DNA from 3 places in the Microbulbifer spongiae genome. Region 3 is predicted to be linked to each of the others. Evidence: predicted binding sites of a transcription regulator. Region 3 holds the regulator's gene; each other region holds the start of a gene.
The links. Region 3 encodes PhoB, which activates phosphate uptake and scavenging genes when phosphate is short. Its sites were predicted from a motif close to TGTCATAAANNTGTAACA; they were not measured.
Positions count from the first base shown of each region.

Region 1: the regulator PhoB is predicted to act here: its motif matches at 5,139-5,156, upstream of M8T91_RS12300 (beta-helix domain-containing protein).
Region 2: the regulator PhoB is predicted to act here: its motif matches at 7,944-7,961, upstream of M8T91_RS07010 (beta-helix domain-containing protein).

Region 1 covers NZ_CP098023.1:2,925,615-2,936,262, forward strand. Annotated here, with positions in the region: gene M8T91_RS12290 (TonB-dependent receptor) at 1-514, shown strand, start outside; gene M8T91_RS12295 (beta-helix domain-containing protein) at 606-4,994, shown strand; gene M8T91_RS12300 (beta-helix domain-containing protein) at 5,371-6,618, shown strand; gene M8T91_RS12305 (beta-helix domain-containing protein) at 6,902-8,155, shown strand; gene M8T91_RS12310 (TonB-dependent receptor domain-containing protein) at 8,439-10,648, shown strand, end outside.
Region 2 covers NZ_CP098023.1:1,616,383-1,627,030, forward strand. Annotated here, with positions in the region: gene guaA (glutamine-hydrolyzing GMP synthase) at 1-971, shown strand, start outside; gene M8T91_RS06970 (aromatic ring-hydroxylating oxygenase subunit alpha) at 1,253-2,410, opposite strand; gene M8T91_RS06975 (TetR/AcrR family transcriptional regulator) at 2,407-2,997, opposite strand; gene M8T91_RS06980 (DUF2141 domain-containing protein) at 3,143-3,601, shown strand; gene M8T91_RS06985 (sterol desaturase family protein) at 3,641-4,567, shown strand; gene M8T91_RS06990 (hypothetical protein) at 4,564-4,743, shown strand; gene M8T91_RS06995 (acyl-CoA thioesterase) at 5,183-6,031, opposite strand; gene M8T91_RS07000 (TetR/AcrR family transcriptional regulator) at 6,555-7,232, shown strand; gene M8T91_RS07005 (DUF1285 domain-containing protein) at 7,225-7,788, shown strand; gene M8T91_RS07010 (beta-helix domain-containing protein) at 8,222-9,910, shown strand; gene M8T91_RS07015 (TonB-dependent receptor domain-containing protein) at 10,028-10,648, shown strand, end outside.
Region 3 covers NZ_CP098023.1:4,341,587-4,352,234, reverse strand. Annotated here, with positions in the region: gene M8T91_RS18090 (hydrogen peroxide-inducible genes activator) at 1-478, shown strand, start outside; gene recG (ATP-dependent DNA helicase RecG) at 457-2,559, shown strand; gene M8T91_RS18080 (dicarboxylate/amino acid:cation symporter) at 2,567-3,886, opposite strand; gene M8T91_RS18075 (chorismate--pyruvate lyase family protein) at 4,033-4,635, shown strand; gene ubiA (4-hydroxybenzoate octaprenyltransferase) at 4,671-5,513, shown strand; gene phoB (phosphate regulon transcriptional regulator PhoB) at 5,622-6,326, shown strand; gene phoR (phosphate regulon sensor histidine kinase PhoR) at 6,464-7,798, shown strand; gene M8T91_RS18055 (hypothetical protein) at 7,827-8,186, opposite strand; gene M8T91_RS18050 (DUF938 domain-containing protein) at 8,202-8,801, opposite strand; gene yaaA (peroxide stress protein YaaA) at 8,798-9,574, opposite strand; gene M8T91_RS18040 (DUF4265 domain-containing protein) at 9,720-10,199, opposite strand; gene M8T91_RS18035 (M48 family metalloprotease) at 10,271-10,648, shown strand, end outside.

The DNA of each region.
Region 1 (10,648 bases), 1.4 Mb from region 3:
TTTCGACAATGCGGAAAAGGCAGAAGTCTATGGGTGGGAGCTGGATCTGCGCCGGGAGTTCACCTTCGGGCGGGACCAGGGACACGAAGTCTTTGTGCAGTTTAATTACGCCGATATTCATTCAGAGGTGGAGACAACCGGTGGGCCTGATTTATTTCCGGTGTTGATAAAACGTGGGTTGCAAGGGCAGCCTGACTATGTCACCAACCTGCAGCTGGGCTATGACCATATTGACAGCGGTCAGGAAGTTACCCTGGTCTTTAACCGCAAGGGCAGAGAACTGGCCATTGCAAACCCGGGCTTGGAAAAAGTGCCGTCCGATGTCTATGAGCTGCCCTACAATGATCTGCGCCTTATTTACAGGAAAAATTTTTTAAACGGATTGTCTTTTTCTGCCTCCATAGACAACCTGCTGGATGAAGAGCACCAAATGGTGTACGACGGCTTTAACACACCCTATTTAAACTATTCAAGCGGCCGCAAATTCAAACTGAAGGCCAGCTACAGCTATTAAAGAGACAGAAATTTACGCTGAATTGAGATAACTGGCGAGCAGGTGTAGCTGCGCCACTTACCAATTTCCAAAAGACCACTTGGATGGAATTATGTCTAAGAGAAATGATTGCGCTATTGATACTATTCGCAAACAGATTGCCGATCGATTGGGGTCTTCCTTGCACAAGCGCTTGATATTACTGGGGAGCGCCCTGCTGTTGACGGCCTGTAGCGGCGAATCTTCCGATGAAATTGCACAGGAGCAGCCACTGGATTTATCCCTGCAGCAGTGTGAGCTGGCACAGGGGGGGGTGGTGGGTACCCCCATCGATCCGATAATGGTTGAGGGTGTTGAAACCCAGGCCTGCCGGTTAAATGCGGACTTTGGCCAGTCGGGAAAAATTAAACTGAAAACCAGCCACCAGTATGAACCCCTGGCCTGGGTACTGGATGGCGTTTACGACATAGGCCAGAGCAAACTCTACGCAACGCTGGCAGAGATACAGGCCGACGAGATTGTTGATGTCTCAGGGTCAGGATCGCTCGTCTATGCACGGGAAGGCAGCGTGATCGTGGTTCATCGCAATGCCCGCCTCGATATTAATATTGAGTCTATTGATGACAACCGTTCCGGTGGTGGTGAATGGGGCGGCGTTGTGGTGAACAGTATTGGTTATCACCCAGACTGTGGCGACAACATAAATAGCGAAAACTTCTGCAATATTCAAGGGCCCTGGGGTTACTACGGCGGCTTGTCCCGATCCGACACTCGCTATGGGCCTACAGTGCTGACCGACAGTGCTATTGGTGGCGGCACCATTCGAACTGGTTTTCTTGGCTATGTGGCCGAGGCCGGGGGGGCCACGAAGAATAACCTCCCTCTGGAGGCCGCCGTTACCATTAATGCGCCACACTTCAAGCAAACCCGATCACCACAAGGCGTTCTATACAGCGCGAATACGGGCCTGGAACTCAATGGCGGCGCCTTGCTCGCAAGCATTTATGCTATGGGCAACCAGGGGCATGCGATTCACTGGCACAGTGGATTTGGCGGCCTGATAGGCAATGACCGCATTATTTATCACGCTAGTGACACAGTGGCCCTGAAGGGGGAAGCCAGCAGCCCGGCAATGCAAGAGGAACCTGGCGTTCAAATTGATCAGCTGACAGTGGTGGATAAAGCCCTGACCGCGGCCAAGGCCCTCGAAGTTTCCGGGGGCGGGGATATTGCCGTGGAGCACTTTGTGGTACAGGGGTTTAATACCTGCTTGAGTATTGCCGACCCAACAACCCGGGTAGCTCTGGGCAACAGTGTGTTGTACTGCGATAAAACCAGCCGGGCGCTGGACGGTAAGCCCGACTATGCCGAGCCACTGCTCTCCCAGGGGGAGAATATCTATATCCTGAATCCGGATTTAAAGCCTGATCTGGCACTGGATAATGCGGCTATTCAAGGGGTTGCGAATGCAAAGCTAGCGAACCTACAGACTTCAAAGGTCTTATTAAATTATGATTTCCGCCTGCTGTACGAACCCTGCTTTGGTGTGGGCACGCCCCTCTCTGAAACCGTCGATATCGGGCCGAACACCTACAGCGTTTGCGAATTGCAGGGCCAGGTAAACAGCAGCCTGTATTTTGATGAGGATATCAATGATGCATTTGTGGCCTGGCGCCTGAAAGGGCCGGTAACCTTTGGCAATGCACTGGCAGCCCTGAGTGGTGAAGCGCAGGTGGCCCACTTGCAGCAACCGAAAAAAGTGATTTTGGATGGAGACTCCAAACTGCTGCTGGATGCCACTTCTTCACTGACTTTCCATGCGGATGTTGCCCTCAATGTGCGGGGCAGTGCAGATGATCCGGTAGCGCTGACAGCCCGGGATGCGGAGGTGCACTGGGCGGGGATGACCATTAACGGCCTGGACAACCAGTGTGCCAGTGAAGCGGCCTGTGCACTGGCTGCCCAGCCCCGGGTCAATATCCAATACCTGCGTTTGCTGAATGCAGGTAATGGCCAGCCCACCCTCAAACTCCAGCATGTGGGTGCCGGAGCTGAGCTCAACCACCTGGATATTGCCTACTCCCAGACCGATGGCCTGGCCCTGGATGGCGGTGCAGCGAATATCGACTGGCTTCTGGTTTCGGACGTCAAAGACGACCTGGTCAGCTGGGCGAACGGCTATCGCGGCACGCTGCAATATGCCATTTTACAGCCGGGGGACGAGTCCAGCGGCCATGCCCTGCTGGGCCGCAATAATCCCGCAGACCACAACGCTTCACCGCGCTCGCGCCCGGTTATGGCGAATATCCTCCTACAGGGCGCGGAGAGTTCGGATAACGCCATTTTGCTGGAGGATGGCTCCGGTCTGTTGCTCTACAACTCCGTAGTGACCGAGTTTGCCACCTGCCTGGATATCGATGACCCGGCCACCTCGGACCTGCAGTTCAGCGACCCGCTGGAAATCTATTTCGACAATGTGGTGCTGGATTGCGGCCGGACCGTTCCAGATGAAGACGAACACGGCGGGCGCGATTTTGCCGCCGCCACCCAGGGGCTCAGCGGTGTGTACGAAGTGGCTGCGGTACTGGACAGCAACTTTGTCGCCACCGGTGGCGATATTCCCGACATCGACACCGGGATTGATCTCACCCTGGCCGGCGACGCCGCCCGCTACCTGAACGCCAATGTGGGCTACCTGGGCTCTGTACTGGACTCCCTGGACGACTGGTACCAGGGCTGGAGCGACTCTGTGGCGGTATTGCTGGCCGCCGAATGTGACTATAAAGCCGTGCTGGAGAAGGATTACCTATACGAAAAATCAGGAAGCGTATATAAAGTCTGCGGCCTGCGCGGCACAATTACCGAGGACTTTATCATTACCACCTTTACCGGCGAAGACCGGGTGGCTATTGAAAACGGGCACCAGGTGAATGAAGAGGTCTATCCGGGGTATTTTCTGGAGCGGGACCCGGCACCGACCCTGTGGCTGATAAACGGCCTGGTCAGGATCGGTGAAGGGCACCTGGCCATTACCGACACTGCCCAGGTGGCGGCGATGAAGGCCGATCCGGTAACCCTGGGAATGGAAGCTTCCAGCATTGTGATGGTTACCAAGGGCGGCGGCCTGCATATTACCCGCGGCGGCGCCCTGGAAGTGATTGGCGATGTCAGCCTGACCAATACGCAGCGCGATGGGGATGCCGCCGGACCAGTCAATTTGATAGGTCTTATTCCTCCTACATCAGGTTTAACTATCCCCGTAGGCTACCCCTGGAATGGGGCGGCGGGTACCTGGGCCGGTTTGATCATCGATGGTTTTGCCCGCAACAACCAGTGCCCGGAGGCCATGGCGGAACCCGGCAGCCGTGTCTGTAATATCCAGGGGGAGTACGGCTACCACGGCGGTTATGATGACAACCACGGCAATGTGAATATTGAAAATCTACATCTGCTGCAGGGCTCGCTGCGCCTCAACAGTGTCGGCCGCGGCGGTAAGATTGAGAATCTGTACTTTGGTCTGGGGGATTTAAGTGGGATTCCCCGTACACCCGCGGCCTGGGGCAGTGAGAACGTTGGCCGCGCGGCGATTGATATTAATGGCGGTGTGGTAAATCTGCGCAACGTCCAGATTGCTAATTCAGTACCTGGCTATAGTCTCCGCTGGAATCATGGATACCGGGGCACTATGCAATCTGTTTATATTGAGGACTCCGGATTTACCAATACTTTTAGTAGTTCTCAAGTGGAATTTTTCAGCACTCTTATGCAAAAAGCGGGGACATGGTATGACTATCCCACGATTTCCGGGCGCAGTGGCGAGCCAGATGCACTGCCGCGTTCCATGCCCACTATAGCCAATCTTGCCTTACACAGAGCGGATTCGCTCATGTTTTATGACCCCACGGCCCCCAGCGTTACAACAACGGCGCTGGAACTTGGCAGTGGGAGCGGCTTGTTTTTACACAATAGTATTGTTGGTGTTGACAAATGGACTGATATTGATTTTCCGGGATTTTTTGGTGTCACTGCTGTGGTTGACCAATGTATCTCTTTTGGTGAGGGCGTCACACCACTACTGGGCGAGGGTATTATTTTTGATCAAGTGGCCTTTGCCTGTAAGGAAATGTCCCAGGACCCAAACCTGGCGAACCAGATTGACAATCGCTTTCGTACTCAAGCAGTCAATAACCAAACCGGTATTGTAAGTAACGCCTCCACTATTTCGCTGCCGAGCCAGGCGACTAGTGATATTTATTATTCTGACTGGGTGTTTGGTGCAGAACAAGAGTCTTCTTTTGAAGAGATCGACGGTGTCAACTCGTTTGGCGAGTGGCGCCGTCTCTATCCGGCAACCAATTTGATCAATCTGGGTAAGGCCGATCCCGACTATTCCGAATCAGAGCCTGCTGATATGAATTTCTTGATAGACAGCCCCTTCTTTGGTGCCAGCGACTATTTTATTCCCATCAATGCCGGAGAGGAAATTCCCGGGGAAGATTAATGGCGCCTTCTTAACAAGAACTTCCCAAAAAGGCCGGCAATTGCCGGCCTTCTTTTTGCTTGCGGGGCAGCCATACAGCTTTATCCGGTTGTGGTGATCTCAGTCGATTATTTGTAATACTATAGTCATTACCCACCCACTTTTTGTTATAAAAATTTAATGTCGCAACCGAAACTTTTTTCCGCCTCTGAATTTCTTTTTATTCTTTTTGGTTCTGTTTATTTTTTTAAAATAAAAAAAGAATCTAGATATTATGATTGACTGACATATGGCGCGTTTAAATTGTCATGGCCTGGCAGAGTGATAGCAGCCGGGAGTGGTAAACAAAGCGATATTTATCAAGTTATAATTTAATGTCCAGTAGGTGGAACTTGTGATGAAAAAGGTAATGACTTCCGTTGCACTGATGGCTTTGGCTTCAGTTTCTTATGCGGATACAGATTTGGGTCTCGATACAGTTTGCAACTCTAATGGTACCTTTCAAGGTACAGTAATCTTTAATGGTGCGACTTATTTGCGCTGTGATCTGCCGGCCTCTATAGCGGTAAACGATACGGTCGTGCTTGCCAAAAGCAGTGCTACACCACCCTTCCTTCCGATTGTATGGGCGCTGCCCGGTATTGTTGTGGTGGGTAATGGCCAGCTCCAGAACGCCAATCCCAGCACGGTGGATAAGACTGTACTGAAGATTGAGGCGGGTGCACAGATCGCCGGTGCGGTAGACAGTAACTCCGCGCTGGTTATTACCCGCGGTGCGCAGATTGATGCCCAGGGTACTAATATTGATCCCATCATATTTTCCTCTATCGATAACGATATAACTGGTTCCGGTGAGTGGGGCGGTTTGGTGCTGGCAGGGTATGGTGAAAGCAATGCCTGCCCCAGTGCCAACGGGCAAGACCTGTGTGAAATGGAAGGTGTTGCTTCGGCCTTTTACTATGGTGGCGGAAGGTACCTGGACGAAACCATGAGTAGCGGCAACCTGCAGTATGTGGTAATTGCCGAGGGCGGCCATGAAGTGGCTATAGCCAGTGAAATCAATGGTCTGACGCTCTACAGCGTGAACAGCAGCACCAGTATTAATCATGTACATATTCACAATAACCAGGACGACGGTATTGAGTTTTTCGGTGGCGATGCCGGAGTTGAGAACCTATGGCTGACTTGTAATCAGGATGACAGCGTGGATTGGGACGAAGGCTACCGCGGATCTCTGAACAATGTGAGTATTGCCCAGGGAGACAATGCCGACCACGCCTTCGAACTGGCCAACAACCCGGACTCCGAAACTGCCGCACCCATTGCGCGCGGTGTTGTTACCAACGTCACCGTTGGTTTTGTGGGCAGCACCGCCGGCTCTACCGATGTTCCCCTGAAGCTCAAGGAAGGCACCGACGCCTACTTTGAAAATGTGGAAATTCTCGGCTATACCGGACAGGCTTGTAACGACGCCGTCAGTGCTATTAGCAGCAGCTCTACCACCTTTAGCGGCAATGTCTTCAATACCATGGAATACGATTGCACCCGCGTTATCGATAACACCAGCTATATGACGCTGCCGGCCTCTACCTCAGCTACGGGTTTTAGCTCTGCCTCCTTCTGGAATGCCCCGAGTTGTGATTAAGCATTCAGATCTGTTGAGTTTTACTTCTGCCAATTAGATGGCGTGTTTTGTAAATTTGGGAAAAGCCGGCACCTGCCGGCTTTTCTTTGCGTCTTATGCAAAGACACCCCGGCAACCACAACCCCCCCGATTTTCTGGCGGGATTTACTGTTTACTCTTGGGGCGATGTATCCGATCCAGACAATGAGCGAGACGCAATAACTGTTTGCATTGATTAAATATACCCAGCAATTGTGCTGCTTGAGTTTTTTATTGTTCTCTGTTTAGTAAACCTGTGGAGTTTATGATGAAAAAGGTAATGGCTTCTGTTGTTCTGATGGCTTTGGTTTCAGTTTCTTATGCGGATACAGATTTGGATCTCGATGCATTTTGCAACTCTAATGGCACCTTCCAAGGTATTGTAACCCTCAATAACACGAATTATTTGCGCTGTGATCTGCCGACCTCTATAGCGGTAAACGATACGGTCGTGCTTGCCAGGGACAGTGATCTAGCCCCCCTCTTTCCGATTGTATGGGCACTGCCCGGTATTGTTGTGGTGGGTAATGGCCATCTCCAGAACGCTAACCCCAGCACGGTGGATAAAACAGTACTGAAAATAGAACCGGGTACTCAGATTGTTGGTGCGGTATACAGTAACTCCGCACTGGTTATTACCCGCGGTGCGCAAATTGATGCCCGGGGTACCCCTAGTGATCCCATCGTATTCTCCTCTATTGACGATGATATGGCGGACACCAGTGAGTGGGGCGGTTTGATCTTGGCAGGTTTTGCTGAAAGCAATGGGTGCCCCAGAGCTAATGGACAGGACACTTGCGAAATGGAAGGTCTAGCTACTCCCTATTACTATGGTGGCGGAAGGTACCTGGACGAAACTATGAACAGCGGTATTCTGGAGTATGTGGTGATTGCCGAGGGGGGCCATGAAGTCGCTCTTGAAAGCGAAATTAATGGCCTGACGCTCTACAGCGTGAATAGCAGCACCACAATTAATAATGTGCATATTCACAATAATAAGGATGATGGTATTCAGTTCTTTGGGGGGGATGCCGCTGTCGAGAACCTGTGGCTGACTTGTAATCGCGATGATAGTGTGGATTGGGAAGAAGGCTTCCAAGGATCTCTTTCTAATGTCTTTATCGCTCAGGGTGATGATGCTGATCACGCCTTCGAACTGGCCAGTGGGTCGAGGATTTTTTGGCCCGGTAACCGAACGGCGCGTGGCGTTGTTACCAACGTAACAGTTGGCTTTTACGGTAGCTCCTCAGGTTTTACCGATGTTCCCTTGAAGCTCACATGGGGTACCGATGCTTATTTCGAAAATATAGAAATTAGTGGATATACACAGAATTTGTGCAACGATACCGTTCTTGCTGCCAGTACCAATCCAGATCGTATCTTTGCATTTAACAACATGCAGTACGATTGCACCCGCGTTATCGATAACACCAGCTATATGACGCTGCCGGCTTCTGCTTCAGCTACGGGTTTCAGCGTTGCCTCCTTCTGGAATGCCCCTACCCCTAGGTGTGAGTAATGAAAAGCCCCCGCAAGTTTTGCTCTACATCTGGCAGCTTTATCCTGTGCCTTTTTTGACCCGCCACTACCCACACAACAAGAGAGGCAGACCGGGCTATTTGCGCTACCGCAGTGGTCCGGACCTGTAACTACACAGTGGGTTTTGCTGAGCTGCGGGCCCGCCTTGTCATACAATGGTAATAACCCTCTGAGAGCATCGGCAAGCTAAAAATCAAGAATTGCTGATTAAGCGCTTGCCGGGGTACTGTCTGAATACCATTTCTGTTCAAGAATACGGGTTATTGCGGCGACTTGGTCAATTACTGGCTGCCTGGGGCCTCCTGCTGTCCCTATGGGTTTTGGCACTGCCGGTACCCCAGGTTATAGCCGCAGCACAACCCTCCGGTACTTTCGAGCCAGGTAAGCCGCTGCCGTTATTGACCGTGCTGCAAAACCTGGCGGATGAATATCATTATCAATTGGTGACCGATCCATTACTGGTGCGGGCTCAGCAGGTGCCGGTACCTGTGCAGGGCACCAGTATGGAGTCGCGTCTGGGCGCGCTGCTCAGCCCCTTTGGGCTGCGCTATGATTTGATCGAGCGCACTCTGGTGGTGTATCGAGAGAAAGCGGCCATACCCTGGGAGGATGAGCCCCGCCCCTACTCCGGGTATTCCGGGGCGATTGCGGAAGTAGAGGTCAGTGCCCAGGCGTTGGCACCGACTCAGGCTGGCAGCCTGGGTTATGGCGGTGAGCGTTATATGGGCGGAGCGGACGCCAGTATCAATTTCAGGGAAATGCGCTCCCAGGGGATTACCGATCTCGCTTCTGCATTTGAGTTGGTCTCCGGCGTTAAAATGGAACAGAACCGCTACGCGGTAATACGTGGCTTGCGCGGGCGCTATCAATCCGTCCGTCTCAATGGGGCGGTGCTGCCCAGTTTGGAACCCTCCAGCCAGCGGGTGCCGATGGATATCTTTCCGGTGGAGATTTTAAGCCATGTGGATTTACATAAATCGGTGCTTGCCGATGCGCCGGGCAATGCCAGTGCCGGTGTTGTTAATATTGAAACCCGGCGCATTTCCACCGAGAACACCCTGAACCTGGTTGCCGGCAGCGCCTATACGGGCGGCACCACCGGCCAGGCGGTTTTGCGCGGCTATACCGGTGATCGGGATTGGCTGGGTTCACTGGACCCACAGCGCAAACTGCCAACGGCCATTGCCGGGGGCGCTCACTATGGAAACCTGGATCATTGGCCGGAGGCCGAGCGGGAGGCGGCGGGAGAATCAATACCCACCCACTATGCGCTCACCAAAGGTACCGCAGGGATGGATGGACTACTGAGCCTGAGTGGTAGCTATCACTGGCAGCAGGGGGACCATCACTGGGGCGTGAGTGCCTCCCTGGGGTATGAAAACCGTTGGCAGCAAGTGGACCAGCAATCCCAGGTTATGAGCCGGCGCAATCTTGTTTCAGCCAACGATGAACTCAAAGAGGTATACCTGGCTAGCGAAACTTCACAACACCGCAGGCTGGATAACCAGATCAATGCCAATACCCTGGTGGCATTCGCCTATAGCTGGCGAGACACACAGCATATTGGAGCCAATTATCTGTTGCTGAGGCAAAGCTCCCTTTACAGCGAGCAGATTAAAACCCAGGAGCCCGGTTCGAGCTATTTTTATGCTGAACCGGAGCGCCTGCGCAGCCTGCACCACTGGACGGGTAAGCAGGTATGGCTGGGGCAGTTTTATGGCAGCCACCTGATTGACTCCAGTGCGCTCTGGGATCTGCAGTGGCATTTAACCTCGGCGAGTTCCCGCTACCTGCGCCCTTATGAGGTTGACTTTCAGTATCTGCGTCCAGCACCCTCCCTATCCTACCGCTTCGACACCAGCAGCAGTGGTTTTCAGGTGAGCTGGGAGCAGATGCAGGAGGAGAGTTTTAGTAGTGGCATCAGTGCTGTGCGGGACTGGTCTCTGGATACCCTGTCTGGCGATATCAAGGTGGGGTATGAATTGTTGAACAGTCTTCAGGACGGCTACTTACTGGAATATATTTTTACCCCCAAGGGAGATATAGATTCAAGCTGGAAGCTGTTGGAGCAGAATGATCCCGCAGAGATACTCACGCCCGGAAATATTATTGGCAAACCCGGTGCCGATGGTTTCCTCTTAAATGATCCCATACACATTAATATGAATTCTGCAGCATTAGATGGTAACTTTTACTGGGCCAAACGCAGAAATCGTGCCCACTACTTGCTGGCGAACAGCTATTGGAATGAACACTGGACGTTTTTACTGGGAGTGCGGCACGAGCGGGAAACGGTAAAGGCGGATTTCTGGGATCTTGCCCCGCAAGGCTGGGTACCCTTGCTTGACGAGGGGCACAATCTATATTCCGCAGCACTCAATTATATTCCCTCTGGTTTGCGCAACCTGCGTTTAGGATACAGTGAAACCGTGGTTTGGCCCAGCGTTAACGAGCTGATGCCGAAACGGTATGA
Region 2 (10,648 bases), 1.7 Mb from region 3:
GCTGCGAAAAACTTTGGACGCCTGCGAACATTATTGAAGACGCTGTCGCCAGAGTGCGTGAACAGGTGGGCAAGCGCAAGGTACTGCTGGGATTGTCCGGCGGTGTCGACAGTTCCGTGGTGGCAGCACTTCTGCACAGGGCGATCGGTGATCAGCTGACCTGTGTATTTGTGGACAATGGCCTGTTGCGCAAAAGCGAAGGCGATCAGGTAATGCAGATGTTCGCCGAGAACATGGGGGTATGTGTAATTCGTGCAGACGCTGAAGACTACTTCCTTTCTCGCTTGGTGGGTGTGGTTGAGCCTGAGTCCAAACGCAAGATTATCGGTAATACCTTTATTGAGGTGTTCGACCGGGAAGCCTCCAAACTGCGGGATGTAAAATTCCTGGCTCAGGGCACCATCTATCCGGATGTTATTGAGTCCGCTGCTGCCAAGACGGGTAAGGCACACGTTATCAAGTCCCATCACAATGTGGGCGGCCTGCCGGAGGACATGCAATTTGCACTGGTGGAGCCCCTGCGGGAGCTGTTCAAGGACGAGGTGCGCAAGATCGGGCTGGAGCTAGGGCTGCCTTACGATATGGTATACCGCCACCCCTTTCCGGGTCCGGGCCTGGGTGTGCGTATCCTAGGGGAGGTGAAGAGGGAATATGCGGATATCCTGCGTGAGGCAGATGCAATTTTTATCGAGGAGTTGCACAAGTCCGATTGGTATCACAAAACCAGCCAGGCATTTGCCGTGTTCCTGCCGGTGAAATCAGTCGGTGTGGTGGGTGATGGTCGTCGCTACGAATATGTGGTGGCTCTTCGCGCTGTGGAAACCGTGGATTTTATGACAGCGCGCTGGGCGCATCTGCCCTACCAACTGATCGAGAAAGTCTCCAATCGCATTATTAATGAGATAGCGCAAATTTCCCGCGTGGTATATGACGTATCCAGCAAGCCGCCGGCGACGATCGAGTGGGAGTAGGCTGATATCTGGCAGCTACAAGCACTAGCAGGTAGTAAAAACTACTAAACCTGGCTCTCAAGCTGGGTTTAGTTGTTTTTGGAGAGCTCGTTTTGTTTTTTGTCTGGCGATTACTGGCACTTGCAGGCAGGGGTAAGCAGCTATTGATATTTTTTCATAATATTGACCGTAGCTATCGAGGTGATGGTCAATTATAGAGTTTTGCCGTTGATGAATTGCACGATATGCTGAACTGGTGCTGATTCAGAGGTAAAGGAATACGAACCCTGATTCGCTGCGAATCAGGGTTGTACAAACATTTGTCCTTCGGAGCTGGTGTACAACGGTAGCGGCGGAGTGTCGAACTGACGCGAGAGCAAGAACTGGCGGAAATCGACCAGAATACGCTCGAGTTCGACTAGCTTGCCGCCGCGCCCCCGTCGGCCTGACATGCCTTGTTGCACTCGCTCGCAAATGAACTTGTCCTCGGCAAGAAAGGAGGCTGCGAATTGCGACTCGGGCGTCTCGCCTAGTGCCGGGGCGGCTGTAGAAATACCCCCCGAATGCACGAAGCAGGCACCTGTGCCGTCGGGTAGTAGAGAAATCCAATCGAAGGATTCGTATGTCAGGATGCCGACGAAGCCTGGCGGCAGGAATACCAGCAGGTAATACTGCAGCACCCGGGGTGTTTCGCCGGTGAGCCAGCGCGACAATGTCGAGCGTTGTTCTTTCATACGCCCGGCAGTCAGTGTCCATTCTGAACTGCCGGCGATGTAGAATGCATCTCTGGTGGGGGTGATGGTTTCCAGTGTCTCTGTGTGTACTTTGAACAAATGGTAACTTTCGATGCCGTTTTCGACAGCGAGCTTCCAGTTAGCTTGCCAGTGCTCAGTCTCCCCGCCGTAGCCAACCTTGAAACGATCGAGCTCAAAATGGCCAAGGTAGTCATTGATGCCATTAAGCCGTTCTGAGAAGGCCCGGGGCTGTTGGGCGAGATTCACGAACAACAGCCCGTACCAGCTTTCCAGAGGGAAGGATTCCAGACAGTGCTTGGTTTTGTCGATCTCCACAGAACCCATAAACGGTGCGCCCTTGAGTTCCCCTATGTCGGTGTAGGTCCAGGCGTGGTAGGGGCAGACAATATGCCGGGAGAGCTGGCCAAAACCTGAATCGAGCAGTGGTGTGCCACGATGGCGGCAGCTATTGGATAGCGCTCGGATGTTGCCGTCCCGCCCGCGGACAATGGCCAGCGGTTCGCCGGCTAGGTCGAGTGCGAAATAATCACCGGGTTTGGGTAATTGTTGCTCAGCGCAGACAAAGACCCAATCATTATGAAATACCGCTTTAACCTCGGCTGCGAGTACATCGGGATCGGTGTAGGCCGCGAAGGGCAGGGATTTGGCTTCTTCGATCGGTTGTGTCAGCAGTCGGGAGTATTGTTGCCAATCGATAGTTGTCATGAGCCTTGGCCCTCCAGAGTTTCGATCAGGCGTTCAGCGGCGTGCTTGGAAGCCTGCCGGATGGTTTGCATGTCGCCGAGGGGAGCCAGCGATTCGGTGTTGAAATAAATACCGACCAGCCCGGCGGCAGCAGCGTAGACGTCATCCCGGTTAGTGTTGGGATATGAGCGCGCCAGTTCATCGGTCATGGTAACGACAAACTGGTGATTCCATGTGTGCAGGCGTTCGCGAATGGTGGTGTCGCTGGCAGCTGCCGCGGTCAACGACAGCGCAACCAGGGCAAGCTGACTGGTCGATTGGTATTCGTCAAACAGGAGGTCGAGCAAAATTGGGATCCGGTCCTGTCCGGGTAGACACGACAGCATTGTCGCCACCTCATGTTCGGAATTGGTGAAAAAACGATCCAGAAAGGCGTCGAGAATCGCCTCCCGATTACCAATATTGTGCCGCAACAGGCTGCGGCGCATATCAGCAACTTCGGCGATCTTCTCCAATGTCGTGCCGTGCACGCCATATTGGATAACACAGGTTTCGACCGCATCAAGAATGGTTTCAGTGCGTTCGGCTTTGAGACTGGGTCTGGGCATTGCGTCACCAAATAAATAATCATTATTGACAATCTACCAGGTGATGCATAGCATGTAAATGATCAATGTTGAAAATTTACGTTTGCGTAGAGGATTTACCATGCTTTAAATATTCAAAAAACTCCGCCTTCTGAGTGGATTGCTGGTGCTCAGTGCCGCCGGCCAGGCCGCCGATCTGAGTATTGAAGTTCATAATATTCGCAACAACGATGCTCAGTTGATGGTTGCCGTTTTTGATACTCAGAAGGCCTACGACAATACTGATTACAGTAACGCCTACGCGTCCTACACCAACAGGGTTCACGGTGCCAAATTGAAGGTTACCTTCCACAACATACCTGCCGGCGATTACGTAATCTCGCTATTTCATGATGAAAATGGCAACAATGAGATGAACAGAAACTTTACCAATATGCCGACAGAGGGGTATGGAATTTCCAGTGCCGTTAATAAGTACGACCAGCCAGATTTCAAGCGGGCCGCGATAAAAGCGGATAGCGGCAGCCGGCTTGTAAGTATCAAGATGTTGTATGTGTCTTTGTCACAGCCCGATGTAAAACCACAGGCCAGCGCGAAGCCCGGCTCTAATCAGCTCGGGCCGTAAACGGATGACAAGTAATCCCCACTTTCAGGCGAGGTAAGTATGGATTGGTTATTTACCCGCTTTAGCGAAGACGAGCTTTACTATCTGGAAGCCTGGATCGGTGAGTGGCTTTTCTACGTTGCGATGGCCATTTTTGCACTGGAATTATTGCGCCAGGCATGGAAGAAAAGAGTCAATTGGAACCTGCTAGGCGACGCTGTGACTAACTTCGTCACTCTCGTCGCTTTTCTTGGTATCGCGTTGTTGTTCTTTGGTGTGTACGTCGCAACGCTGTACTGGTTTTACGAGAATATGAGTATCATCCAGCTACCCAATAAACTATGGGTTATGGGGCTGGCGATTATCCTGGCCGATTTCATTTACTATTGGGAGCATCGCTTCATGCATCGGGTCGGGTTCGGCTGGGCCACGCACACGGTTCACCACAGCTCTCCCTACTTCAATATATCGGTTGCTTTCCGCTTCGGTCCGGCTGATGGCATTCTGCCGTTGTTTTTCCACCTTCCGATGGCGATGCTTGGCTTTAACCCCTGGATGATTCTATTCGCAGAAACCATGGTGCAGCTCTACCAAACCGCGCTGCATACTGAGTTGGTCAAGAAACTGCCGCGCTGGTTTGAGGCGGTGTTCAATACACCATCGCACCACCGTGTCCACCACGGCAGTAATCCGCAGTACATTGACAAAAACTATGCCGGTATTCTGATTATCTGGGATAAGCTATTTGGTAGTTTCGCACCTGAAAAGAAAACGGTCGTTTACGGTTTGACCAAGCCCATTGCTTCGATCAATCCGATCAAGGTGTTCTTCCACGGATACTGGCGCATGTTGATCGACATGGTGAGGTCGAAGAACGTCGGTGAGGCGATTGGATATTTCGTCATGCCGCCCGGCTGGAAACCGGACCGAGTGAAAGCCAGGGCAGAAAACCTGAAGCCTCCGGTGGCTACTGAGTCGGGGCGATGAGTGACACTATTTGGCAATTCATCGGCGTCGGTCTGCTGATCTGGGTGGTCTTCGATCTGTTCGCGGGCCATACTTGGCTGCGCCGAAAGTATGTTCGCTCGAAGGAGCCGTTGGGTTACTGGATCATTCTGATGATGTGGTTACTATTCGCGCTTTGGTCGTTGGGAGTATTTTAATTGTCATCGGTCATAAGTAATTCCAGCAAGAATCGTAGTGAGCATGTATATTCCGATGGAGATGCGGTGATCCAGTACCTGCAGGAGTAGCTAGGGGGCATCTGAATGCCTAAACCTAGTGGGTAGCCTTGGGAGTTGGCGATTGACAGATTTTTTTGAGCAATTTGGAGGGCTTTCCGAGCATGCTATTTTTCATGGTATTAGGTATTTTATTATTTCTAACCTGTTGATTATAAAAATAAAAAATGGCTTATATACAATCGATTGGGAGTAAATTGTATACAGCTAAGTGAATTTAAAATAGCAAGTGATGATTTGTAAATCTCAACAATATGCCTAAAGGGCTTTTGACTTTAAAAAGTAAACAATGTCGCTGAAGTTCGATCCAGATTTGTCTCAACCTGTGGCAACGGGCTAAGTCCCCGGCATTTAAACAGGTTTAGTGTTTAATTTTCCGTATGAGCCCCTCTTGCGCGGTCGAGGCTACAAGGAGACCATCGCGGGTGAAGATCTGGCCGCGGGTGTATCCGCGCGCGCCGCTGGCCGAAGGGCTGTCGGTGACATACAAAAGCCACTGATCCATGCGGAAATCCCGGTGGAACCACATGGCATGGTCGATACTGGCGGGCATCAGGTGGGGGTCAAACAGGGAGGTATGGTGCGGTTGCAGAGAGGTGCCCAGCAGGCCCATATCCGATGCATAGCAGAGGGCGGCGCGGTGCTCCATTGGATCGTCGGACATGCCGCCCTCTGCGCGCAGCCAGAACTTGCACTTGGGCTCGTGGATTTCGGCAGCAAAGTAGCTGTGGGGGTCAACGGGGCGAAAGTCGATCATATAGCGCCGCTGATCGTACTGTGGGCTGACAAGCCCCGCTTCCAGCGCCAGCTGCTGGGTGTTTTTCAGGCTCTCCGGCGCCGGAATCTCCCCGTTGGGCATATCCGTCTGATGATCGAAGCCTGCCTCCTTGATTTGAAACGAAGCGGACATGTTAAAGATGGCCCGCCCCCGTTGCTTGGCAACAACCCGCCTGGTGGTGAAGCTGCCACCATCTCGGATGGGATCAACTTCATAGATAACAGGTAATTCACTAGAGCCTGGGCGTAAAAAGTAGGCGTGCAGGGAGTGGGGCAGACGGCTTTCTACCGTCCGGCTGGCGGCAGTCAGGGCCTGGCCCAGCACTTGTCCGCCAAAAAGTATTTTTCGATAGTTTTCCACATGGTGGCGGCTGCGAAAGAGGTTGCGATCCAGCTCTTCGACATCGAGTAGTTTGTTCAGTGTTTCAGACATGGACAAGGTTACCTGTTCACCGGGATATCAATGGGCTCTTCATACTCTGGCTGACTGTCGCCTTGCAGAAATAGCGCAACTGCCCGGGGTTACTTGTATCTCTGGCTCCCGAGTTGGATTCACTCACAATTGGACTGGCCGACAGGCTAATAATAGGAATAGTCGGGATTGTCCGGGAGGGCGTACATAGGTTGCTCAGCACGGGAATAATAACAGTAGATGACGCGAAAAACATCAATAGTCATGGTTTTGTCCACCTGCTTACTGAACAGGCCTTCGGCCACTGATCTGCGGGCAAGTGGACGCCAGGTAGGCTTTTGTCTGCTTAAAGGGGGATCGGGGAGTAAGGGCTAGGGCTTTTTTTGGATGAATTGATCAAAATTCATACATAATGGCTTGTCTTTCTTCGTATTAACTAGACTAATTTCCCGATTTGCTTTTCCAAGCGACTCGAATTGCCTATTATTCATGAACAAATAGTCAATTTCAGTTCCCAATAGTACGGGCAGAAAGGGTTGGAAATATGGATAAGGCAAAAGAGAAGGTTCAGAGGTTTCGCGCACGAGAGCAGCGCATCCTGGATGCAGCTCTGGAGCTTCTGCTGGAGCACGGTGAAGAAAAGGTCACTGTTGAGCAGATTGCCGATCGTGTGGATATCGGCAAAGGCACTATCTACAAGCACTTTGTTTCAAAGACGGAAATCTATATGCGCTTGTTGATGGATTATGAGCGGTCTCTTGCCGAACGGCTCAAGGTGGCTGTGGGTAATGCTGAACGGGGGGATATTGCTGCACCGGCTCGGGCCTACTTTGAGTCCCGTATGGCTGATCCCGGCAAGGATCGACTCTTTCAGCGCCTGGAAGAGAAGATCATCGCCCTGAACCAGGCCCCTGAGATGATCGCCGAGCTCCATACAATCCGCAATGCCATTGCCTCTGCACTGAACCGGGTATTTGAGCGCAGGATGGAGCAGGGCATGATCAAGAGGGTGCCAGCTTACTATTACTACTCTACCTATTGGGCTTTGGTTCAGGGGGCTGTAGAGCTTTACCACTCCAAGTCGTTCGCCGATGTGATTGAGGATAGAGAGGGCCTGATGGAGTTTATTATGGATGTGGGTGTCCATATCGGCGATATCTCTGCCCGCAAGCCCCAGGAAACCAGCCATTCTGGTGACATCGCGGGCCCGTCCTTTGGCTGAACCACTTTTCCAGCAGTTGCAGGCGTTGCAGAAGGCGTTTCAAGGACACCCCCCGGTTGAACGGTGGAATCCAGATTTATGCGGCGATATGGATATGGTCATCAAGCGCGACGGCCGATGGATACACGAGGGCAGCGAGATCCGCCGCCAATCACTGGTCAAGTTGTTTGCCGGGATTTTGAAGCGGGAAGGGGGGGAGTACTTTCTGGTAACTCCTGTGGAGAAGATGCGCATTCAAGTAGAAGACGTGCCTTTTGTAGCGACTCAGGTGGCACGCAATGCGAATGGCGATGCGCAGACGTTGTTGTTTACCACCAATGTGGGTGATGTTATTGCGCTGGATGAAGGATCTAATTGGCGCTTGCAGCAGTTCGGAACCCCTTCCCGACTAATCCCTTATCTGGAAGTTCGCGGTGGTCTTCAAGCGAGGGTCTCCCGTGATGTCTTCTACCAGTTAGTCGATTGGGCTGAAGAGGATAACAATGATTGCGAAGGTACCGGAAAACTGTTTGTTCGGAGTGCCAGTAAAGACTATTTACTCGGTTCTTATAATTGATGTTATGCTATTTATAAAGTGAGAGGCAGTATTTCGCTGACTCTGGGCTTTTGCATGAGTTCTTCACTTCTCAAGAAAGATCCCACCCTGACTTTACCGCTGCCCATTTAAATTTTGTGTTTATAACGGGAAAAGCAGGCATTACCCTGTTGTCATTTCATTTATTTGAAGCATTACTGAAGTTTTTATGCAACAAAAAGTTCAAAAAATGCAAGCCTATGTGTTTTTATTGGAAAAATTACTAAAAATATAAAAATTTAACAAATCCGCAACATGGCGTTTCTACACTCCTCCGCGCTCATATCACTTAGGTGAAAAAGCAAACGTAATTTTCGGGCAATCAAAAAGTGTGTTGTTTGGTTTGATGGTTATCAGTCCTCTCAATGCTTATGAGCTGCCCATATCAATGGGTGAGATTCCTGTAGGGGGAAACATGAAGCGCGTACAGAATAGGCTTTTGCTGGTTGCTGTCATTGCAGCACTTATGGCTGGTTGTGATAGTGGTGGGATTAATATTGAACCGACCACTGTTGACAATTCGACAAACACCGGCGGGGGAACAAACACACCCGTAACTTCCTATGATGGTCCTTGTGCTTCCTATGAACAAGGGGATGGCACTATTGTTCACGGTGACTACAACGAGTCAAAAGGTAATTGTGAGTACCAGCGTGATTTCGTAGATGCTGGCAACCCTTTGATGCACGATATCACTTTGGCCACTTTGGCCACTTTGGCTGACGGCGGAGCTCATGTATTTATTGGGAGTTTAGTAATTGGTCAAAACTACGATTCCCACGCTGATATGCAAGCAGCTGGTATCACCCAGGGCGGTGATGGTACCAAACTGACTATTGAGCCAGGTGTTACAGTGGCATTTAACTCCGCCGCGGAATCACTGGTGATTAACCGCGGTTCTCAGATTTTTGCGGTGGGTACTTCAAGCGCGCCAATTACTGTTACCTCGTTATCTGATGTGAACGGTGAGATCTCTGATCCGGAAGCCGTTGGTGAGTGGGGTGGGATGGTTGTCAATGGTTTCGGGGTCACTAATAAATGTGAATACACTGGATCTGTAGATGATGGTGATCTGGCAATGGCTGACGGTGAGTGTAATGTTGACGTAGAGGGCCTCATTGGTGATGCCGTATCAAATTATGGTGGAGAGAATAATGCTGATAACTCAGGCAAGCTGAGTTATTTTCGTGTAAAACACACAGGGTTTGATGTAGTGCCAGGTAATGAACTGAATGGTATTACTTTTGGTGCTGTTGGCTCTGGTACAGTTCTGGAAAATATTCAAGCCTACTCTACTCAAGATGATGGGGTTGAGTTTTTCGGTGGCGCTGTAAACATGACTAACTATGTTGCCATGTTTGTTAACGATGACAGTATCGATATTGATGAAGGTTATCGTGGCACTATTACCAACTCTCTGGTCATTCAGGGCCAGTCAGAAGGTGCAAACTGTATCGAGTCTGATGGTATTGGTAGCTATTCAAGTAAAGACGACGATACTATCCAAGACTTCATTGCTCGCGGCCTCAATAGCCGCCCAACAATCGATGGCTTAACCTGTATTATTTCTCCGGTTGATGGTTCTGACGATCCGGGTGCAGGCTGGCGTTTCCGTGAGGCCATTTTCCCAACTGTAATAAACTCTATGGTTGTGGCTACTTTCAATGCTGCAGACACCAAATCTTTGAACGATAACTACTGCTTGCGCATAGATAATGAAGAGACTCTGCAGGGCGCAGAGGATGGTGATATTGTTCTTGAGTCGAATATCTTTGTTTGTGAAGAAAAGACTAATGGTGATGCACTTCCTGGTGGTCAAACTATTCAAGCGTGGGCTGTTGCCAACGAAAATATTTTTGCAGATGTTACGGGTGCGGTTGACCCAACTGCAAATACAAGTACTAACCTGCAAGTTCTTCAAGGTGCAACTCTGCCAATCTTTAGTGTGAACATTGCGGACATGGTAGTAAATGATGTTCCGATTACCATTACTCCAAAAGGCAATCGCGCGTACTTGGGTGCCCTGAGTGAGAGCGAGGCGAATCTCGATTGGACCCGAGGTTGGGCTGTAGGGTTGGATAAAAATCTCTGGATCGCCAATTAAGATAGGTGATGCAGTAGGATTATATCCTGATTTCTTTGAGCGCCGCCTTCGCTGATGGAGTCGGCGTCCTATTTCATTGTACTACCTTATTAGTCAGAAACTGTAAGAGACTGAGTAATGATTAAAAATGAAATATTTCAAAGAGCGCCGCTGGTACTGGCTATTGCCGCGGTCTCTTCGTTTGTCTCTAATGCCTATGCACAGGAAGAACAGCATAACATTCCTACCGCTTCAGAACCGCACATTAGTATTCCGGCAATCGAGGAAGTACTCATTCAAGGGCGTCTGCAAGATTCTGCACAGACACTACTCAATGAGAGGCTTGAAGAAGAAGTTCTGACCGATATGTTGGGTTCGGAAATGATTAGCCGTGTCGGCGACTCTACCGTGGCTGCGGCTCTAAGAAGAATTCCGGGATTGTCATTAGTAAATAACAAGTTTGTGTATGTTCGGGGCTTAGGAGAGAGATATTCTAGTACCACTCTTAATGGTGCAGCGGTTCCGTCACCAGATTTGACGCGAAACGTTATTCCTTTAGATATTTTCCCAACTTCAGTGGTTGACTCTCTCGTTGTGCAAAAAAGTTATTCAGCGGATAAGCCTGCGAGTTTTGGTGGAGGTAACGTGGATATCCGTACTAAGGATATTCCAGATCAACTTACATATTCACTGGAAGTTGGCATTGGCTTTAATAGTGAAACTGATGGAGAAGCTCTGAGTTATTCTGGTGGGGGTGAC
Region 3 (10,648 bases):
TTTCACCGAACCGGATGTGGTTACTCAACCCCTCTATGACGAGCCTTTTGTGGTGTTATTGCCGGCGGATCACCCCCTGACAGAGTATGAGAGTCTCTCCCCGGATCAGCTCACTGAGGACAATGTCCTGCTCCTCGGCGAAGGGCACTGCTTTCGCGATCAGGTCCTCGAGGCCTGCCCGCACCTGCTACTGAGCATGGAGAAGCACGCTGGTGGAGGGGGCATCCGCACTGCTTCTGACGGTAGCTCTCTGGAGACCCTGCGCCATATGGTGGCTTCCGGGCTCGGCATTACCATACTGCCTCTGTCCGCCGCCACAGCGCCGCAGTACGCCAGTGGCCTGCTGGAAACCCGTTCCTTCACGGCGCCGGGGCCACATCGCACCGTTGCTCTGGCCTGGCGAGCCAGCTTCCCGCGCCACCGTGCCATTGATATCTTGCGTGAGGCGATCGGCCAGTGCCATCTGATCGAGCCCTAACCAGTCTGGCTGAACAGCCTGTTACCGCCCTGAAGGGCGTTGGGGATAGATTTGCCCAAGTATTGGAAAAACTGCACATTCGCTCCCTGCAGGATTTGCTCTTCCATCTGCCACTGCGCTACCAGGATCGCACACGGGTTATCCCGATTGCCGATCTGAATGCGGGGCAGGAGGCGGTGATTGAAGGGGAGGTGGCTACAGCGGATATTGTGTTCGGGCGTCGGCGCAGCCTGGTGGTGCGACTACAGGACAACAGCGGTATCATCACCCTGCGTTTTTTCCATTTTTCCGCAGCGCAGAAAAGCCGCTTTGCCCGCGGGGTACGCCTGCGCTGCTACGGCGAGGCGCGCCATGGCAACGCCGGGCTCGAACTCTGCCACCCGGAGACCGAAATAGTGCACGGTGCGGCCGCTGTCACCGAGAGGGCGCTAACCCCGGTGTATCCTCTCACTGAGGGCGTGAGCCAAAGGCGCATGCGCGGGCTGGTACAACAGGTGCTGGCGCAACTGCAGGATCGCCAGATCGCCGAACTGCTACCCCCGGAACTGCTCCCGAAGGCCCTGCGCTACCCCCTCAGAGATGCCCTCGTCTACCTGCACTCGCCCCCCGCCGACACCCAACAGGCGCAGCTGGCCGCCGGTTTACACCCGCTACAGCAGCGCTTGGCGTTGGAGGAATTGCTCGCCCACCATCTGAGTCTGCTGGAACTCCGCCGCAACAGCGCCAGGGCCACTGCGCCGCCCTTGATCGTGAATACCGCCTTGGAGCGGGATTTTCTCGCGCGCCTGCCTTTTTCCCTGACCGCAGCCCAGCAACGGGTGTGTCAAGAAATTGCTACAGACCTGGCCCGGGATTATCCCATGATGCGCCTGCTACAGGGCGACGTCGGTGCCGGCAAGACCCTGGTCGCAGCCATGGCGGCACTCAGGGGCATTGGCGCCGGTGCCCAGGTGGCGATTATGGCCCCCACGGAGATCCTCGCCGAACAGCACCGCCTGAATTTCAGCGCCTGGCTGGAGCCCCTCGGCATTGTGGTGGCGCAGCTTACCGGCAGCCTCAAGGCCACTCGGCGCCGCAAACAGTTGGCACAAGTGGCCAGTGGCGAGGCCCAACTGGTGGTGGGTACTCATGCACTTTTCCAAGCGGAGGTGGCTTTCCACAACCTGGCGCTGGTGATTATCGATGAGCAGCACCGCTTCGGGGTGCGCCAGCGCCTGGAGCTGCGTGAGAAGGGTGCCGCCAGCGGTGCCATCGGCAGGCACCAGCCGCACCAACTGATCATGACAGCAACACCGATTCCACGCACTCTGGCCATGTCCGCCTTCGCCGACCTGGACTGCTCGATCATCGACGAGCTGCCTCCGGGACGGCAACCTATCCAGACGGTGGCTATTTCCAATGATCGTCGTGATCAGGTGATGGAACGGGTGCACACTGCCATTGCCGAGGGCCGCCAGGCTTACTGGGTCTGCACCCTGATTGAGGAGTCTGAAAGCTTGCAGGCCCAGGCGGCAGAGTCCACCTCACTGGAATTGACCGAGGTGCTCGATGGGGTGCGGGTAGCCCTGGTACATGGCCGCCTCAAGCCGGAACAGAAAGAACAGGTGATGAGCGCCTTCACTGCGGGGGAAGTGGACCTGCTGGTGGCAACCACCGTGATCGAAGTGGGGGTGGATGTGCCCAACGCAAGCCTGATGATTATTGAAAACCCGGAACGGCTCGGTCTGGCGCAACTGCACCAGTTGCGCGGGCGTGTCGGGCGGGGTTCCATCGCCAGTCACTGCGTGCTTTTATACGGCAAGCCACTGTCGAACAATGGCCGTGCGCGTCTGCAGGCCCTGCGCCAGCACAGTGATGGCTTCGCCATCGCCGAGGAGGATCTGCGCTTGCGCGGGCCTGGTGAGATTCTCGGCACCCGCCAGACCGGTGAGATCCAGCATCGGATTGCCGATCTGCAAAGGGATGCCGGGCTACTGCCGCAGGTACAGAGGATTGCTGCATCCCCGGCACTCAATCAGGAAATACGGCGCCTGCTGATCCGGCGCTGGTTACAGAACAAGCCCCGTTTCGCCGAGGCTTGATGGAAACTCAATGGGCGCCGATGGTATTTTTAGAATCGCCGATGCCCACGCTGTCGTAGTTAGCGTCGTAGAAAATCTCCTCGTCCAGGGCGCCTTCACTTTTCGCCACTACACTGCTCACTACCGAATCACCGGTAATATTCACTGCAGTGCGCACCATATCCAGCAGGCGGTCGACACCGATTACGATGGCAATCCCCTCCAGTGGCAGCCCCACTTGCTGTAGCACCATACCCAGCATAATCAGGCCGACGCCAGGCACACCGGCAGTACCGATGGAGGCCAGGGTCGCCGTGAGTATCACGGTCAAATAGCCGATCAAGCCGATCTCCACACCGAAGAACTGGGCAATAAAGACTGTGGCCACTCCCTGCATAATTGCGGTGCCATCCATATTGATGGTGGCCCCAAGCGGGATAGTGAATGCCGCTACCTTGTTGTCAACACCCAGGCGCTTTTCCACGGTCGACAAGGTCACCGGGATGGTGGCGGCCGAAGAGGCGGTGCTGAAGGCGAACACCATGGTGGAGCGCATCTTCTTGAGCAGCTCCAGCGGATTGAGCCCACTCAGCAGTTTGAGAATCAGTGAATAGACACCCAGAGCGTGTAACAGCAGGGCCCCCAGCACAACCAGGAAGTACTTCCCAAGCTGCACCAAACCTGCTAGCCCCAGATCTGCAAAGGTCTTCGCCAACAGGGCAAAGACCCCGTAGGGAGCGAATACCATCAACACCCCGACCATGCGCAGGACAACACTGTTGAGGTCATTAAAGAAAGCGGCAATGCGCTGCCCCGGTTCACCACAGCGGGAGATGGCATAACCCATCAGCAGAGCAAACACAATGATCTGCAGCATATTGCCCTCGGCCATGGCTGCCACCGGATTGGTGGGGAAAATATTCACCAGCACCTCGGAGAGTGGCGGAGGCTGTTTTGGCTGGAAGACGGCAGTTGCCTGTGCCGCTGCCTCGTTCACACCGACACCGGGCTGAAATACCAAAGCCAGGCATAAAGCCAGGGTGATAGCTATTGCCGTGGTGATCATGTAGAGCAGAATTGTTTTACCCGCCAGTGGCCCAATGCGGCTGCCTTCCGATAGGGCGCAGGCACCGCTGATCAGGGAAACCAACACCAGCGGTACCACCATGAGTTTCAATGAGGCGATAAAAATCTGGCCGACGATATCGAACAAGCCTTCGGTGAGGTAGACATTAATCGCCTCGTTGACCCCGGCCCCCGGGAACCCGCTCATACTGAGCGTATTAAATAACAGGCCAAGGGCAATACCCGTAACCATGCCTATCACAATTCTGGTAGTAAGCCCCATAGCAAGCTTCTCTCTGTGTATTCGTTGTTTTCAATGCTTTGCCCACTATATCCATTGATACCACGGGGAGCAAAACTGCAACGGGAGGGGGCCAGCCGTTAACGGGCGAGGTACAATGCTGCTTTTTCCAGATTGCGGAGTGATCGTTGTACCAATCCCCGTTTGTGCCCACTGGCGATTGGCATGGGCAGTTGCTTGAGCCGGCCCACCCTCAGCCCCCACAGGTGCTGTTGCCCTGGCTGGAATACCCCGGTTCGCTCACTGCCGCACTCAAACGACTGAGCCGGGGGGATTTTCGCGTGCAGGTATTGAGCCAGTGCTGGCAACTACCCCATGCGGAGGAGTGCCGCGCACTCAATTTGCGTACACACAGCCGAGCGCTAGTGCGCGAAGTGCTGTTGTACGGTCTCGGCCACCCCTGGGTCTTTGCACGCAGCATCCTGCCTTTGCGCAGTCTGCAGGGCAAATCCCGCAACCTGCGCAGTCTGGACAATCGGCCGCTGGGGGAATTGCTGTTCAGCGAGCCCGGCATTCGCCGTGGCAATATGGAGTTCAACCACCTGACACGCAACCCCTGCCTGCAACTGGCAGCACTCGATAGGGAGAGTGACAATGCCTGGGGGCGCCGCTCCACATTCTGGCTGCGGGACAAGCCACTGCTGGTAGCCGAGACTTTTCTCTCGAGCTTCCGGCCCGACGGGCCGCCCAGCGGGGCCACCGCATCCAACGACAGAGAGAATCCGCCTTGATCAGCGAATATCTTGCACGGCGCTGGCCCGCTGTGATGCCCTACTGGCAGCTGGCACGTATGCACAAGCCCATTGGTATACTGCTACTGCTGTGGCCCACCTGGTCCGCGCTGTGGCTGGCCGCCGGCGGTTGGCCTGGATTGCACCTGTCAGCCGTGTTTACGCTCGGGGTGATCCTGATGCGCGCAGCTGGCTGTGCGGTCAACGACTTCGCCGATCGTGAAATTGATCGCCATGTGAAACGCACAGCGGGGCGTCCGCTCGCCACCGGCAGTATCTCCCCCCGTGCGGCTCTGGGGCTATTCGCCGGACTCAGCGCTGTGGCTTTCGGGTTGGTGCTGACTACCAACACACTCACGATAACCCTGTCGCTGCCGGCCCTGGGGCTCGCTTTTTGCTACCCCTTTGCCAAGCGTCACACCCATCTGCCGCAGGTAGTCCTGGGGGCCGCTTTCAGTATGGGTATCCCCATGGCTTTTGCCGCGGTCAGCGGCGAAATCCCCCCCCAGGCATGGCTGTTGTACACAGCAAACCTGTTGTGGACCCTGTGCTACGACACCTTCTACGCGATGGTGGACCGCGACGACGATCTGAAAATCGGGGTGAAATCCACAGCAATCCTGTTTGGCGACATGGATAGGGGTTTGACTGCAACCCTGCAGCTATTGGTATTGATCGCTCTTTTGTTCCTCGGTCAGCGCTTTGGATTGGGCACCGTCTATTATTTGGGTTTGGTCGCTGTGGCGATACTCTTCACCTACCAGCAGTGGCTGATTCGCAAGCGGGAGCGGGATGCCTGTTTTCAGGCTTTTCTCAACAATAACTGGGTGGGTTTGGCTATTTTCATGGGTATATCAATGCAATACCTGCTGAATTAGCCCAGCATTGGGAGCCTGGGGGCGATCGTCATATATTTGTCATACTATTCCCGTTTAATCCCCGGCGGTGATGGGAAATCCTGACAACAGAGCGGAAATAGCAGACAAATGCATAGTAAAACGATCCTGATTGTCGATGATGAGGCCGCGGTGCGCGATATGCTGCGGGTGGCACTGGAAATGGCGGATTACCGTTGTCTGGAGGCGGAGAATGCGCGCGAGGCCCACGCTCTGGTTATCGACGAAAAGCCGGACTTGATTCTGCTGGACTGGATGCTGCCGGATGTGTCCGGGGTGGAACTGGCCCGGCGTCTCAAGCGCGACGAACTGACCACTGCCGTGCCCATTATCATGCTCACCGCGAAAGGCGAGGAAGATAATAAAATCAAAGGGCTAGAGACCGGCGCGGACGACTATATTACCAAGCCCTTCTCCCCCCGCGAACTGGTGGCCAGACTGAAAGCGGTGTTGCGCCGCGCTGGCCCGGCCACTCCCGAGGACCCCCTCAGCGCCGGGCATCTGGTACTGGACCCTCTCAGTCACAGGGTCACCATCAAGGGCCAACCGGTCGATATGGGCCCCACCGAATTCCGCCTCCTTACTTTCTTCCTCTCCCACCAGGAGCGCGCCTATACCCGCACCCAGCTGCTCGACCATGTCTGGGGTGGTAATGTCTATGTGGAGGAGCGCACCGTGGACGTACATATCCGCCGCTTGCGCAAGGCCCTAGCACTGGACCGCCACGACCGCTATATCCAGACGGTGCGGGGCACCGGCTATCGATTTTCTGTGCAAACTGTTGAAAAAGTGTGACAATTTCACCGGGCAGACACTGGTGCCCGCGGAATCCCCACCGATACGCCCATTGCTCAGCGGGCGGATTTCCAGAGGTGATTCAGTTGGGGAGGAAACGATCCCCCCTGTTGTCCGTTTGGTAACACGACTTGGCTATGTTTGATCGCAGTATTGGCGAGTTTTCGCGTTTTGTCCTTATTGCCCTGGGCTGCATCATCCTCGGTTTCATCTGGGGCAACTGGTCGATTGCCCTGATCGCGGGCCTGGCTGTCTATCTGGTATCGCTGTTGTGGCAGCAGCATCGCTTCAATCGCTGGCTGGCCGGTGGCCGGCGCGGCCCGTCGCCCTCCACCTTTGGCATCTGGGGGGAGATCTACGACGATTTCTACCGTATACAGCGCCGCCACCGCCGTGAAAGACAGAAATTGCACGCCATGTTGCGCCGGGTACAGGACAGCACCAATGCCCTGAGAGAGGGCATAGTGGCGTTGGAGAACGGCGATAATCTGGCTTGGTGGAACCCCGCCGCCGGTGAACTCCTCGGCCTGCAGGCCAGTGATACCGGGCAGTCGCTGGTCAACTTTGTGCGTGACCCCGGCTTTGTCAGTTACATGCACAGCGACGCCAGCGGAGTGCGGGAGCCCCTCACCCTGCCAGCCCCCGGCAACGAGGCCCTCCTACTTCAGCTGGAAGTCACCCGCTACGGCCAGAATGAAGCACTGGTCATTGTTCGCGATATCACCCGCCTGCGCAATCTGGAACAAATGCGCCGCGATTTCGTCGCCAATGTTTCCCATGAACTGCGCACGCCCCTGACCGTGATCACCGGCTACTTGGAAACCCTGCAGGGCAGTGATGTGGCACCGCCACCCTGGCAGCGGCCATTGGCACAAATGGAGGAGCAGGCCGCGCGCATGGCGGCACTCGTCAACGATCTGCTGCTGTTGGCGCGCCTGGAGACCTCTGAGTGCAAGATTGGTGATGTGCCGGTGGATGTAAGCGAACTGATAGGGCGGGTTGCGCGGGAGGCGCGCAGTTTTAGCGGCGGTCGCCACAAGGTCTTGGTACAGTGCGAAACCGACAGCCGCATCCGTGGCGACGCCGGCGAGCTGCACAGCGCCTTCGCCAACCTGGTGCTCAACGCCGTGAAGTACAGCCCGGCGGGGGGGACAATCCAGCTGCGTTGGTGGCAGGACCGTCGTGGCGGTCATTTTAGTGTACAGGACCAGGGCATCGGCATAGATCCGGTACATATTCCCCGATTGACAGAACGCTTTTACCGGGTCGATCCCGGTCGTTCGCGGGGCAGTGGTGGGACCGGGCTGGGATTGGCCATCGTTAAGCATGTATTGCTGCGCCACTGTGGCGAGATGAGCATAGAGAGCACCCCCGCTCAGGGCAGTACCTTCACGTTGCACTTTCCCGAGCACAAGTTGACCGCAAAACCCGTCCCCACACCGAAAGCCAGTGAAGAGATGGCCAACACCTAGCGCGGCTTTCCCTGGCCACAGAGAGCAATTACTTCAACTCTTCCAGCTTCACCTGCTCGCCATTTTTCGTGTAGGTGATGTTGTCGTCATCGCCAACCGGAGTAGCCTCCCTGCGTAGAACCAGGTGATGGAGTTGCAGGTCTGCGTCGCGCAGCAACAGGTGCTCATTGCCGTTATCATCGGTGGGTAGCGGTTTACTGCCCAGCACGGCATCGCGCAGGGCGCGCAGGCGGGGCACATCCCGGTAGCGATTCAGGTCGTTGGACAGGCGTGTTTTTATGCGTTCACTCTCGTGCAGGGCGGCGGCGGTCTCGCGATATTTGGCAAAAAAGAACACAGCGCCAATGGCACAGACGACAATGACCGATATTTCAAACCACGCAGGCATAGTGACTCCTTGATATTATTCTCTGCGCCAGACCACCAGTTGGTTGTTGGCCGGCAGGTAGTTTAACTCTTCGCGCCCAAACCCCGCATCTGCAGCCAGTTGATCCAGCCACTCGAGGGCGCGAATACCACTAAGGGGATTGCGCGCTTTCAACCAGCGATCAAAATCAACATTGCCGGGTCCGATAAATGCCCCGTCAATTTTCATGGGGCCGTAAACAATCAAAAGCCCGCCAGGCTGCAACACCGACGGCAACTGTTGAAAAAAACGCTCCACAGACTCCGCAGGCATAATATGCAGGGTATTGGCGGTAAAAACCGTGTCGACACTCAGCGCTGGCCAGGGCGTATCGACATCCAGGGCCAGGGGGTCACACAGATTGTCGGCAGGAGCGCTGGCGAGCCAGGCGCGAACCCCGGGTAACATGTCCTCCCGCTCGGAAGTCTGCCACACCAGGTGTGGCAGATGTGGAGCAAAGTAGACCGCGTGCTGGCCGGTACCACTCCCCACTTCCAGCACCCGCTGACGATCCGTCAACAGGCGGCGCAGGTGCTGCAAAATTGGATCCCGGTTGCGGGCACAGGAAGGGGCATCCGGAAGCGGTAAATTCCTCATTCCACCCGGTCCCGGATAAATATCCAGTCGCGCTGGGTGGACATCTCCGGGCTATAGCGATACCCAGCCACAGCAAATTCCTTAAGCGCCACTGCTTTTTTTACCCGATGATCGATGGCCCAGCGACTCATCATGCCGCGCGCTTTCTTGGCAAAGAAACTGATCATCTTGTACTGGCCGTTTTTCAAGTCCTTGAAGTGCGGTGTAATCACCTCTGCATTGAGCGCGTCGGGGTGAACTGATTTGAAATACTCATTGGAAGCCAGATTGACCAGCTCGCGGCTCTTCAGGCGGTGCAGCTGTTCATTAAGGGCCAGGGTTATTCTGTCTCCCCAGAACTCGTACAGGTTCTTGCCGCGGGCATTTTCAAACCGGGTACCCATCTCCAGGCGGTAGGGCTGCATCAGGTCCAGGGGGCGCAACAGGCCATAGAGGCCGGAGAGCATACGCAGATGCTTTTGCGCATAGGCAAAATCGCGCTTGCCCATGCTTCCAGCCTCAAGGCCGGTATACACATCGCCTTTGAAGGCAAGCAGGGCAGGGCGCGCATTCCGGTCGGTGAAAGGCCGCTTCCAGGTCTGGAAGCGATCATAATTCAGAACACCCAGCTTGTCGGAAATCTTCATCAGGCTGGAAATCTGCTGCGGACTCAAAGCCCGCAACCGCTTGACCAATGCCGCGGATTCCACCAGGAAATCCGGCTGGGTTGTATCCAGCGTGGGAATATCGCTTTCATAATCCAGCGACTTGGCTGGAGAAATCACTATTAACATCGGATACCTTACATGTCTCTGCTATGCGGTCCGCCCCCGGTGCCTGACTGGTGTCCCAAGATAAACCGTAGCCCGTTATCCGGTCGATTCGCCTGAAAACCTCGCGCCTTCAACCCCTGGGTAAAGACTCTGCCGGCTTGCGGACCTACCCGGGTTTTAGAAAATCCTGCCACCAGTTCAACGGCGTCTGACCATCTTTGGGGTCGTACACATTGCCGTAATACCAGACACTGTCAGCTCCATCACAAACATTGTTAAGGATTTTCTCAATCTTGTCGAAGCCACAGCTAACATGAATGCTGTACACCAGCACCCGAGGCTGTTCAAGGTCCAGTTCGCCGCCCAGCTTTTCCAGTTGCGGAGTCAGCCGATCTGACAGCTCTGCGCTGTCTGTGCGACAGAAAATCCGGATCGCTAGGTTGCCCGAGCGCTTGATCAATTCAAACTGCTGGGTGTCACTGTCCACCTGGATACTATCACCACTGGCAATACCTTTGACAAAAGCCGGGGAGCGCACCAGCTGACAGCAGCCCGACTCATTGATCCGTACCTGCAGGCGCTCCAGCACCGGTTCGCCATCGGGGTTGGTGCCTGCGAATAACTCGATGACCTGAAGTGCCGCCATAGCCTCTCTCTTCCCAGACTGTGTACAATGGGTGATCTTGGAACACCCAGCATTATACAGGGAGACAGGCAATGATCCCGCGGCACCTTAGCTTCTCCGCTTTCACTGCCATCGCAGTGCTGGTAGCGGCTGTTGTCAGCGGCTGTGCTGTGAACCCGGTCACCGGGGAAAAGCAGCTCTCGCTGATCTCCGTTCAACAGGAATTGCACCTGGGACAGGAGCAATACCCCATCAATCAGCAGCAACAGGGTGGCCAGTACACGATTGATCCCCACCTGCAGGACTATGTGAGCAAGGTGGGACAAAAGCTGGCACGGGTTTCAGACCAGCCACAACTGCCCTATGAATTTGTGGTACTGAACAATGCCGTACCCAATGCCTGGGCCCTGCCCGGCGGCAAAATCGCCATCAACCGCGGTCTTCTGGTACTGCTGGAGGATGAGGCCGAA